Regions from separate parts of the Mesorhizobium sp. 113-3-9 genome, predicted to be linked through region 1. Evidence: predicted binding sites of a transcription regulator. Region 1 holds the regulator's gene; the other holds the start of a gene.
The links. The regulator LexA, encoded in region 1, represses DNA repair genes until DNA is damaged. The targets are predictions, from matches to a motif close to TGTTCNNNNTGTGTTCNG.

Region 1 (5,466 bases):
CTTGCCGGCGAGCGCGGCGATGCGCTGCTGGATGTCATTGACGTTGTCGACGCCGACTTCGACGACTTCGAAACCGGCCGCCGGTGCGGCCGCCTTGATCTTCTCGACCAAGGCAACGTCATTGGCCTCGCCTGGATTGTAAGGCACGCCGAAGCGCTTGGCGTTCGGCAGCAGCTTTTTGGTGAAGGCCATGACAGCGGCGACGTCCTGCAGATCGCTGGCGCCGGTCATGCCTTCGTCTCCGGCGTCCCACGATGGCACCAGCTTGGCCGCGACCGGATCGGTGACGGCGGCAAAGACGATCGGAATGCCGGAACCGGCAAGCGCCTTCTTGGCGATCTGCGAGACCGGCGTGGTGATGGTGTAGATCAGCTTGGGCTGCTCCGCCTGCAGCTTGGCGATCATCTGCGGCACCAGCGACGCATCGAAATTGGTATGGCTCTCCGTGTAGACGACATCCTTGCCCTCGACAAAGCCATTGTCCGTCAGCGCCTTCTTGAAGCCGGCTATGGCGGCGTTGAGCTGCGGATGCTCGCCGAAATTGGCGATGCCGATGCGAATCTGGTCGGCGGCGGCACTCCCCGCGCTGACCATCAATGCGCCTGCCAGGGCCAATCCCGACAGCCAAGCGGATTTCGACTTCAACATCATTTCCTCCCAGATTTGATCAGCGCCGCTCATCGGGACGGCAACTGTGGCGATCATGGTCAGTCCGTCGCCACCTGTCAAACATTATATATAATTCTTGCCATGGGCCGCCATCATATATAATTTTCACATGCCCGACGATGGACGGATCGCGATGCAGGATCAGAACAACTCCACGAAAACCGAGGCGGCCTATCAGCTGCTGCGGCGCGATATCCTGACCACACGCCTCATGCCGGGCGCACCGCTCAAACTGAGCGCGCTGCGCGGTCTATACGGTGTCGGCTGGACACCGCTGCGTGAAGCCTTGTCTCGACTTGAGGCCGAGCGCCTGGTTACCGCCATCAGCAATCGCGGCTTTGCCGTGGCTCCGGTGTCGCGGGCCGAGCTCGAGGACCTGGCTCGCGCAAGGATGGTTGTGGAGATGCCGCTGTTCCTGGAATCGATCGAGAAAGGCGGCAGGGAATGGGAGGACGCGGTTGTCACCGCCCACTACCGGCTCTCCCGCTGCAAGACCGCGGTCGACGACCCCTCGGATGCGGCCGTCGACCAATGGGACGAGAGCCACGAGGCCTTTCACGCGGCACTGCTGAGTGCTGCGACGTCCAACTGGCTGTTGCGCTTCCGTTCGACAATCGCCGATCAGTTGCGGCGGCATCATCGTTTTCTCGGCCTGGCGCCGACATTGCGGGCGGCCGCCGGCCTCAAGGATGGCTATGGCGAGGCAATGGACGCCCTGCGCGAGGCGATCGCGATCGAGCATCACACCGCGATCATGGAAGCGGCCCTCGATCGCGATGTCGAGCGGGCAAAGGCGCTGATGACGGCGCATATCGGCTACACGCTGCATGTCTACGTTCACAGCGAGGACGGCGGCGCTAACACCTACACCGCACGCGCCGGCAGCCTGAAGGCAATTTCGGGATGACTTCAGCGCTTCCGCGACGTCCGACTCTCGATGAGATGGTCGCGGCCCGCGACAGGCTGGCTGCCTGGTTGCCGCGCACGCCGCTGCTGCGCCTCGATCTCGGTCGCGCCGATCAGCGGATATTCCTCAAGCTCGAGACATTGTCGCCCATTGGCGCCTTCAAGATCAGGCCGGCGCTCAATGCCTTGCTCTGCCGCGATGCCGATGAACTCAGGCATGGCGTTGCGACTATCAGTTCCGGCAACATGGCCTACGGAATGGCCTGGGCGGCACGGGCGCTTGGCGTTCCGGTGGCCGCCTACATGTATGCCGATGCACCCCAGACCAAGATCGACGGGGTCCGCGGCCTTGGTGGCGACGTGCGCTTCGTCTCGCACGAGACATGGTGGCGCTACATCATCGGAACGGAGCGGCCGGAGGGCGCGGAACTCCTGGTGAACCCGGTCACCGACCAGGCGGTGCTTGCCGGCAACGCGACCATTGGCCTCGAGATTGCCGAAGATCTGCCCGAGGTCGATTGCGTCCTGACACCTTATGGCGGAGGGAGCATGACAACCGGTGTCGCCAGTGCGGTCAAGGCGATGCGGAGCCAGGCCAAGGTCTTCGCCGTCGAGGATGAGAATGCGGCTCCGGTCACGGCGGCGTTGGCGGCCGGACGCATTGTCGAGATCGAGACGCGCCCCTCCTTCATCAAGAGCATAGGCGGCCCATCGCTGGTGCCTGGCCTATGGCCCTTGGCAAGCCAGTCTATCGACGGCGCCATTGCCGTCAGCCTCGATCAGGTCACGGAAGCGATGCGCCTTTTGTTCTCGAAGGCAAAGATCGTGGCCGAAGGCGCGGGAGCCGCCTCGCTCGCCGCCGCTCTCCGCAGCGAGCGGGCAACCGGCAACGTCGTCTGCGTTATCTCCGGCGGCAATATCGATGCCGGCGCCTATGCGCAGATTCTGGGCGGAGCGATGCCGGAAGCCTGAACGCGTTCTATCCCCGGATAGCCAGCGATTGTTGGCGTTTTGATTTCGTTTCGTTCCGCTCGAAATGGATCGATTGGCCCATGCAATCCGCCCTGTGAATGCCCTTCAAACGCTGATGCCAAGCGGGACAAGAGGGTGGGCCACAGGCCATTAACCAAAATGATTTCAATGCTCGCCTTGGCGCGGAGGTGGTCGATTGCTGCCCGCTGCCGGCGGCAGATAATTTCAGATGCCTTAACAAATTCACTAAACTTTAAACAGTTGCGGAACACAACTGGAACAGATAGTGTTTGTTCTGGGTTTGTTTTTCGATTCCGATTCACACCCTTCGTTCAATGCCTGGGGGGCGCCATGCTGACGCGCAAGCAACATGAACTTCTGATGTTCATCCATGAACGGCTGAAGGAAAGCGGTATCCCGCCCTCCTTTGACGAGATGAAGGAAGCGCTCGATCTCGCCTCCAAGTCAGGGATCCATCGCCTGATCACGGCACTGGAGGAACGCGGCTTTATCAGGCGGCTGCCCAACCGGGCGCGGGCATTGGAAGTGCTGCGGCTACCGGATTCGATCGCGCCCGGCCTCAACGCCGCAAAGAAATTCTCGCCGAGTGTCATTCAGGGCAGTCTCGGTCAGGGTGGCCTCGGCCGCCAGATCAAGCCGGCGCCGTCGCGCTTGCCTTCTGCCGGCAATGACGACGACGCGGTCTCCGCCGTGTCGATCCCGGTGATGGGCCGTATCGCCGCCGGCGTGCCGATCGATGCGATCCAGCATCAGACGCATTCGATCTCGGTGCCGCCGGACATGATCATGGGTGGCGAGCACTATGCGCTGGAGGTCAAGGGCGACTCGATGATCGAGGCCGGCATCTTCGATGGCGACACGGTCATTATCCGCAACGCCGATACGGCGAGCCCGGGCGAGATCGTCGTGGCGCTGGTCGACGAGGAGGAAGCGACCTTGAAACGGTTCCGCCGCAAGGGCGCCTCGATTGCCCTTGAGGCCGCCAACCCGGCCTACGAGACACGCATTTTCGGGCCGGATAGGGTCAAGGTGCAAGGCAAGCTGGTCGGGCTGATCAGGCGCTACTGAGCAGGAGCAGCCGGCGTTTCGGCTTTTTGATAGGGTGGCAGCCCCCTCGCCTCACGCGAAAACTTTCGTTGCTCGTGCCAGGGCCGATACGGCCCGTCCACGGCGAAGCTGACGGTCGGCGGGCCGGTCGCCGATTGACGATCGAAGAACACGGCGGCACTGCCCTTGCGTGCAAGTTGCCGTTTGGTGATGACGAGAACCAGCGGGTTGTGGCAGGCATCGTAGCCTGTCGCGTCATTGACAACGATCAGATCGGCGAAACCGCAGGCCTTCCAGGTAGCCTTGCGGTCTTCGACATGCGCGATGATCGCGCCAGACGGATGCCGGGCGAGACAGATGCCCTCCGTGCAGTAGAACGGCGCCCCTGGCGGCAGATTGACGGCATCTGCAATGTCGAATTGCCCGTCCGCCTTGTTGAACATCTCTGGTGTGACAATGGTTTCGGACACCAGCGCGCGTTTCCAATTGTCGACGGTGAATTCGTTCGGACGAGCCCGGCTGACCGCGAGTTCGCCACCGCCGATCGGCACCGCGACCAGCCGCGCGTCTTCGGAGATCAGCACATCCGGCACGCGCGTATCAGACACGGTCAACAGGCCGGCGAGTGCGAATGGCACTGCCGCCAGCCGTAGCCATGTCGTCGCCATCGTCGCGATGACCAGGGCAATCGTCACCAGCAGTACGGAGTGTTGTGAAATCATCCCGATCGCATCGACGGGGGAGCGTTCCGATATCCACGCCGATATGGCGATCATCGCTGTCAGGCCCTTGCCCATGAGGTAGAGAAAAGGCCCGTCCAGACCGAAGGGCATTGTCAAGGCGCTGACAACCGCCAGAAACATGACGACCGAGACAATTGGCATGATAGCCAGATTGGCGAACAGGCTGAGCGGCGAAACGCGCTGGAAGTGCCATATGGCAAACAGCGCCGTGGCGCTGCCGGCAATGATGGACGTCATCGCCACCCCTCCCGTAAGCGCAAGGAATTTTCGCATCAGGAACCCCGGCAGGGACCGCTTTGGCGGTGGCGGTCTTGCCTTTCCCGCACGGTGATCCGCCCAGCCGGCATAGGCGCCGACCAGCGCGGCCGTTGCGGCGAACGACATCTGGAAGCTCGGGCCGACAACTTCGTGCGGCGACACCACGATGACGGCGATCGCCGAGATCGCCAGATTGCGCATGGTCAGCGCCGCGCGATCGAACAATACGGCAATCAGCATCACCGCCAGCATGATGAAACTGCGCTCGGCTGCAACGACGACGCCTGAGATGATGAGGTAGGCGGCGATCGAGAACAGTGCCGCGGCGGCCGCATATTTCTTCACCGGCCGGCGCGCGGAGAAATCCGGGAACAGCGCGAAGGCACCGCGCAGCAGGCCCATGATGGTGCCGGCGACCAGCGCCATATGCAGTCCCGAAATGGAGATGATATGATAGATGCCGGTGCGCCGCATCGCTTCGTTGATTTCATCGGGAATGCCGGCGCGCACGCCAACGATCAGCGCTGCCGCGATCTCGCCTTCGGCGCCACCAACAGCGCCCCTGATGTGGTCGGCGATGGCCTCGCGGGCATTTTCTATCCCTGAAAACAGGCGGGCAGACAGCGGCATCTCATCGTCGTCAGCGGAGACGATTCTTGGATTGCCGAGAAAGAAGCCGCTGCCACCGATGCCGGCAAAGTAGCTGTCGAAGGAGAAATCGTAGCTGTCCGGTCGCACCGGACCGGTCGGCGGCAGCAGTTTGGCATAGCCCGATATCAGCGAGCCGGCGGTCATGTCGTCAGGTATCTTGCGCGCCGAGAGCCGGACCCTTTCCGGCGCGTAACGCAGT
Region 2 (5,466 bases), 3.8 Mb from region 1:
AGTGTCTCGCCGGCATCCCTGAGACGGATATGCGCCTCGCGGATCAGCGCGCCGCCAATGCCGCTGCCATGGAACGAAGGCTCCACCGCCAGCGGCGCCAGCGCCACGGCTGCGAGACTCTTGCCGCCATTCTGGACGAAGAGCCGTGAAAACAGGATATGGCCGACCACCTGGCCGTCTTCTTCCGCCACCAGTTCGACCACGGCGTCGCCGCCGGTCACCAGTGCGTCGACCAAGCCGGCCTCCGCCTGCTGGCCGAAAGCGTGTTCCTCGACGAGGCGGATGGCCTCGCGATCCCGCGGCGTCGCCGCGCGTATCGACATCATGCTCATGAGAACTTCATTCCTTTAACAATCTTGGCTCCGCGCAGGAATTCCGACGCGGCGGCGGGCTTTCCGCCCGCACGTTGAACTTCGACCAGTCTGATCGCGCCTGCGCCGCAGGCGACCGTCAGCCGGTCATCGAGAATTCCTCCCGACTCGCCCAGATCTTCCGAAAGCGCCAGACCTTCGGATAGCGTCGAGCGAAGCAGTTTCAGCCGCTCCATGCGGCCGCCAATGTCAATTTCGGACCAGGCGCCGGGAAAGGGCGACAGGCCACGAAGGTGGTTATGGACCTCGACGGCAGGCCGTGTCCAATCCACACGCGTCTCGGATTTATCGATTTTTCTGGCGTAAGTCACCCCGTCTGCCGCCTGCGCGGTAAATGTCAGGGTGTTCTCTTCCAGCCGCGCCAGCGCTTCCACGATCAGGGCGGCACCGACACTCATCAACCGATCATGCAGATCGCCCGCCGTCATATCGGGTTCGATGGCGCATTTTTCAAGCAATCCCACCGGACCGGTGTCGAGCCCCTCTTCCATGCGCATCACCATCATGCCGCTTTCCAGGTCTCCCGCCATGATGGCGCGCTGGATGGGGGCGGCACCGCGCCAGCGGGGCAAGAGCGATGCGTGGCCGTTGATGCAGCCAAGCCGGGGGGCGTCGAGAACAGCCTTCGGCAGCAGCAATCCATAGGCGACGACCACGGCGATATCGGCCCGCAAGTCATGGAAAGCGGTCTGTTCGGCCTCGGTCTTGAGAGAGGTCGGCGTGCGTACCTCGATGCCAAGCCGCTCGGCCTCGCGCTGTACCGGCGAGGGTGTCAGCTCCAGCCCGCGCCGGCCGGCCGCGCGAGGCGGCTGCGTGTAGACGGCGGAAATCTCATGTCCGGCCTCGGCAATCGCGCGCAGCGTCGGCACCGAAAACTCCGGCGTGCCCATGAAGATGACGCGAAGGGGCATTCCCCTATCCCACCAGCTTGCCCGGCGCCTTGTCCTTGGCGAGCTTCTTGAATTTCTTCACCACCATGTCGCGCTTCAGCTTCGAGATATGGTCGATGAACAGCACCCCGTTGAGATGGTCGATCTCGTGCTGCAGGCAGGTCGCCATCAGACCCTCGGCCTCCATCTCCTGCAACTTGCCGTCGCGGTCGAGATATTTCACCCGCACGGAAGCCGGGCGTTCGACCTCGGCGTAATAGTCGGGGATGGACAGGCAGCCTTCCTCGTAGACGGAGCGCTGATCGGCGCTTTCGAGGATCTCCGGATTGATGAAGACATGCGGCGCCGGCGTTTCGTCTTCCTTGGCGAGGTCGATCACAAGCATGCGCAACGGCTCGCCGATCTGGATTGCCGCCAGCCCGATGCCGGGCGCGTCATACATGGTCGCCAGCATGTCGTCGGCCAGTTTGCGCAACGGCGCGTCGACGCGCTCCACCGGCTTCGAAACCTGGCGCAGGATGGGATCGGGAAGGATGATGAGCGGCTTGATCGGCATGGCGTCCCACGTAAGACGTCCAGCGAAAAGCGTCAACCGGTGGACCTGAGCCTCGTTCACGTTTTGATCTGTGCCAGCCCCACGAATCGGCTATGCTGTCCACATGAATGATCTGAGCACCATCCTTTCCGAGCCCGTCGCCCGGCTTGGCGCCTCGACAATCACGCTCGGCCACGCTCTGGCCTTTGGCGCCTTGTTGTTTTTCGGCCTGTTCGTGGCGCTGGTCGTCGCGCTATGGCGGTCGGCCAAGGCGCGCGCCGTCGCTGCCGCGGAAGCCGCCGACCATGCCCGCGACGCCGAGGCGCGGATGGCCGGCATACTGCAAAGCCAGGCCGAGATGCAGGGCCGCATGGGCGCCATCGCCGAAGTGTTCGGCGCGCGCCAGGCGGAGTTGACGCAGTCGATCGGCCAGCGCCTCGACGCCATGACGGGCCGCATCGGCCAGACCATGACCGAGCAGACCAAATCCACGCATGAGAGCCTGGCCAAACTGCAGGAGCGGCTGGCGGTCATCGATACCGCGCAAGGCAACATCCAGTCTCTTGCCGGCCAGGTCGTGCAGCTCCAGGCCATCCTCTCCAACAAGCAGACGCGCGGCGCCTTCGGCCAGTCGCGCATGGAGGCGATCGTTGCCGACGGCCTGCCGCATGGCGCCTATGAATTCCAGGCGACGCTGTCGAACGGCAGCCGGCCCGATTGCCTGGTCAAGATGCCGAACGGCGCGCCCTCGCTGGCCATCGATGCCAAGTTTCCCCTGGAAGCGTGGAACGCCATCCGCGCCGCCGATGGCGCCGACCTGCAGAAGGTCGCGTCCCAGGCCTTCCGCCGCGACATCGAGATCCATGTCCGCGACATCTCCGAGAAGTATCTGATCCAGGGCGAGACGCAGGACACCGCCTTCATGTTCGTGCCGTCGGAATCGGTGTTCGCCGAGATCCACGAGAATTTCGAGGCGATCGTCCACAAGGCGCACCGCGCCCGCGTCGTCATCGTCTCGCCGTCGCTGCTGATGCTATCGATCCAGGTCATCCAGGCGATCCTGAAGGACGCCCGCATGCGCGAACAGGCGCATCTGATCCAGGGCGAGGTGATCCGGCTGATGGAAGATGTCGCGCGCGTCGACGAGCGCGTGCGCAAGCTGCAAGGCCATTTCGGCCAGTCGGCCAAGGATATCGAGGACATACTGGTCTCGACATCGAAAGTGACCAAGCGCGGCCAGAAGATCGAGGCGCTGGAGTTCGGCGCGCAGGCCGAAGGCGATGCAGGCCCGGAGACGCCGTCCCGGGCACCGGCCGCAAAACTCGACCCCGGCCCGCGCGTTGCCGATTCAAAGACCGGGCAGCTCAGGCTGCGGGTCGTCGAAGGCGACGACTGAGCAAATAACTGCCTAGAGCAATTCCAGGAAAAGTGTGTAACGGTTTTCCGTCCGGAATTGCGTAAAAACAAATAGTTAGAGCGGTTCTGCGATTCCGTCAAACGCTGAACCGCTCTAGGCCACGGCGACGATGACGTGGGCTTGAATCTTGGCGGCAACCGCACCGCTGCCATGCCTGGCCGCAATCGCGGATGCGGCATAGTCCGTTGCGGCGTCGAGTTTCCCCGGGTCCCTGGCCTCGATTTCGGTGCGAAGCACCGTTCCCTGGCAATAGGCAACGGCCGGAATGCGCGGCGAGGGTGCAAGGCTTTGTTCGGCCCTCGTCTCGATCGCCACAGCGGAGAAGCCCGCCTGCTCAAGGTCTCCGCGGATCAACGCCGTATCGTGGTAGCCGTGCGGCGTGCGGGCCAGAAAGCGCGGTGGATCGTTCGGAAAAATCCTGGCCAGTGCATTCGTCACATCATCGGCAAACACGTTCTCTTCGATGCGATCCCATACGTTGAACAGAAAATGTCCGCCGGGCTTCAGCACCCGCCTTGCTTCGCGGTAGGCGGAGGGGCGGCTGGGAAAGAACATCGCGCCGAACTGGCAGCAAACGAGATCGAAGGTCGCATCTTCAAACGGCAGCGCCATGGCGTCGGCCTGGCGCCATTGGATGCGGCTGTCGGGAGCCTGTCGCGAAGCGGCATAGTCGAGCATCGGCTGGTTGAGGTCGGTCACGACATAGCTTGCGCCAGGAGACAGTCTTGGCGCCAATGCACGGGTGACAACCCCGGTGCCCGCGGCGACTTCCAACACGGCGCTGGGCGAAAAGGATGCTGCTCGTTGCGCAAGATCCGCGGCGAACGGCTCGAAAATCAACGGCACCATATAGCGGTCGTAGTTTTCCGGGATCGAGCCGGCAAACAACTTGTCCGTTTCCAACATGGCTATCACCCGCCCGTTTGATGGCGAGCCAGGCTAGCACATAATTGCTGCCTTGGGCGGCTTTCGGCGCAGGGGCTACTGCTCCTCCACGATGCTTATGCCCTCGAATTGCGGAAGCCAGTGCAGAGCCGATCGATGCCACTTCTGTTGTGTCGGGACCAGATCCTCGCGTTGCCGCGCGGTCCCCGCCCGGATCCCATAGACCTTCGGGCCGTCACCGACAGACGTCGCATAAAGATGCGAACCGCAGTCGCCGCAAAATGCCTGGGCGCGCTTGGCGCCGCTCGATCCGGTCTTGATATAGATTTTTGGCGTGCCCCTGGTGATCCGGTAATGGTCCTCGGGCGCGGGAACTGTGACGCGAAAGGCCGTACCGGTCAGTTGCTGGCAGTCCGTGCAGTGACAGATGGAGGTCTTTCCCGCGTCGACCTCCGCTTCATAGGTGATGGCGCCGCAATGGCACCCGCCGTCGATCTTCATGGTTGCTCCTCCGCAATCCTTCGACTGATCTTAGCGGGGCCAGGCGGTTGGGCCAACGGTGCAGTGCTGGTCCACGACTAGTTCGATGCGGCCTCGATCAGCTTGCGTCGCTGCTCCCAGGTGCCCGTGGTCTGCGGCTTGACGAACAGCCGCGTGATCTCCGGCATCTCCTCCTTCAGCCGCGTCTCGATGCGCTGGACACAGGCTTCGATTTCCGGCGCGGTAAGATGATCCTCGAATTCGATGCTCAATCCCGCGACAATCTCTTGCGGTCCCATGTGAACGGTCAGGACGCCGTTCGCCCGCTGTACCGCCGGATCCTGCTGGGCGATTGCCAGCACTTTCCTTTGCACCTCGAGGGATGCCGGCTCGCCGATGAGCAGGCCCTTGCTTTCACGGGCGAGGAAAATCGCCGTCGCGCCGAGGATGAGCGCGATGCCGATCGAGGCGGCGCCGTCGAGTTCCGGCATCTCCAGCAACTCCGCCGCCAATATGCCGGCAAAGGCGACGATCAGGCCAAGAAGTGCTGCACTGTCCTCGAACAGCACCGTATAGACGCTCGGGTCCTTGCTCGATTGCACGGCTTGCAGCCAGCCTTGCTTGCCCTTCTCCCGGCGAAATTCCTTCAGCGCCACCAGCCAGGAGCTGCCTTCGAACAGGAAGGAGAGGCCCAGGACGACATAGTTCACCTTGACATTGGCGACAGGCTCCGGGGCCATGATGTGGATGATGCCCTCATAGAACGACACGCCGGCGCCGAGCGCGAAAACCAGGAGCGCGACGATGAAGCTCCAGAAATAGAGCTCGCGGGCGTGGCCCAGCGGATGCGTGCGGTCGGCCGGGCGCGCGGCCCGGTGCATGCCGTAG

Region 2: the regulator LexA is predicted to act here: its motif matches at 1,871-1,888, upstream of MesoLj_RS03340 (DNA recombination protein RmuC).

Annotation. Positions count from the first base shown of each region.
Region 1 covers NZ_AP023246.1:4,473,763-4,479,228, reverse strand. The annotation lists gene MesoLj_RS21700 (ABC transporter substrate-binding protein) at 1-648, opposite strand, end outside; gene MesoLj_RS21695 (GntR family transcriptional regulator) at 803-1,576, shown strand; gene MesoLj_RS21690 (threonine ammonia-lyase) at 1,573-2,547, shown strand; gene lexA (transcriptional repressor LexA) at 2,899-3,636, shown strand; gene MesoLj_RS21680 (ComEC/Rec2 family competence protein) at 3,630-5,466, opposite strand, start outside.
Region 2 covers NZ_AP023246.1:715,036-720,501, reverse strand. The annotation lists gene MesoLj_RS03355 (GNAT family N-acetyltransferase) at 1-332, opposite strand, end outside; gene fmt (methionyl-tRNA formyltransferase) at 329-1,282, opposite strand; gene def (peptide deformylase) at 1,287-1,817, opposite strand; gene MesoLj_RS03340 (DNA recombination protein RmuC) at 1,921-3,192, shown strand; gene MesoLj_RS03335 (class I SAM-dependent methyltransferase) at 3,307-4,119, opposite strand; gene MesoLj_RS03330 (GFA family protein) at 4,195-4,599, opposite strand; gene MesoLj_RS03325 (cation diffusion facilitator family transporter) at 4,677-5,466, opposite strand, start outside.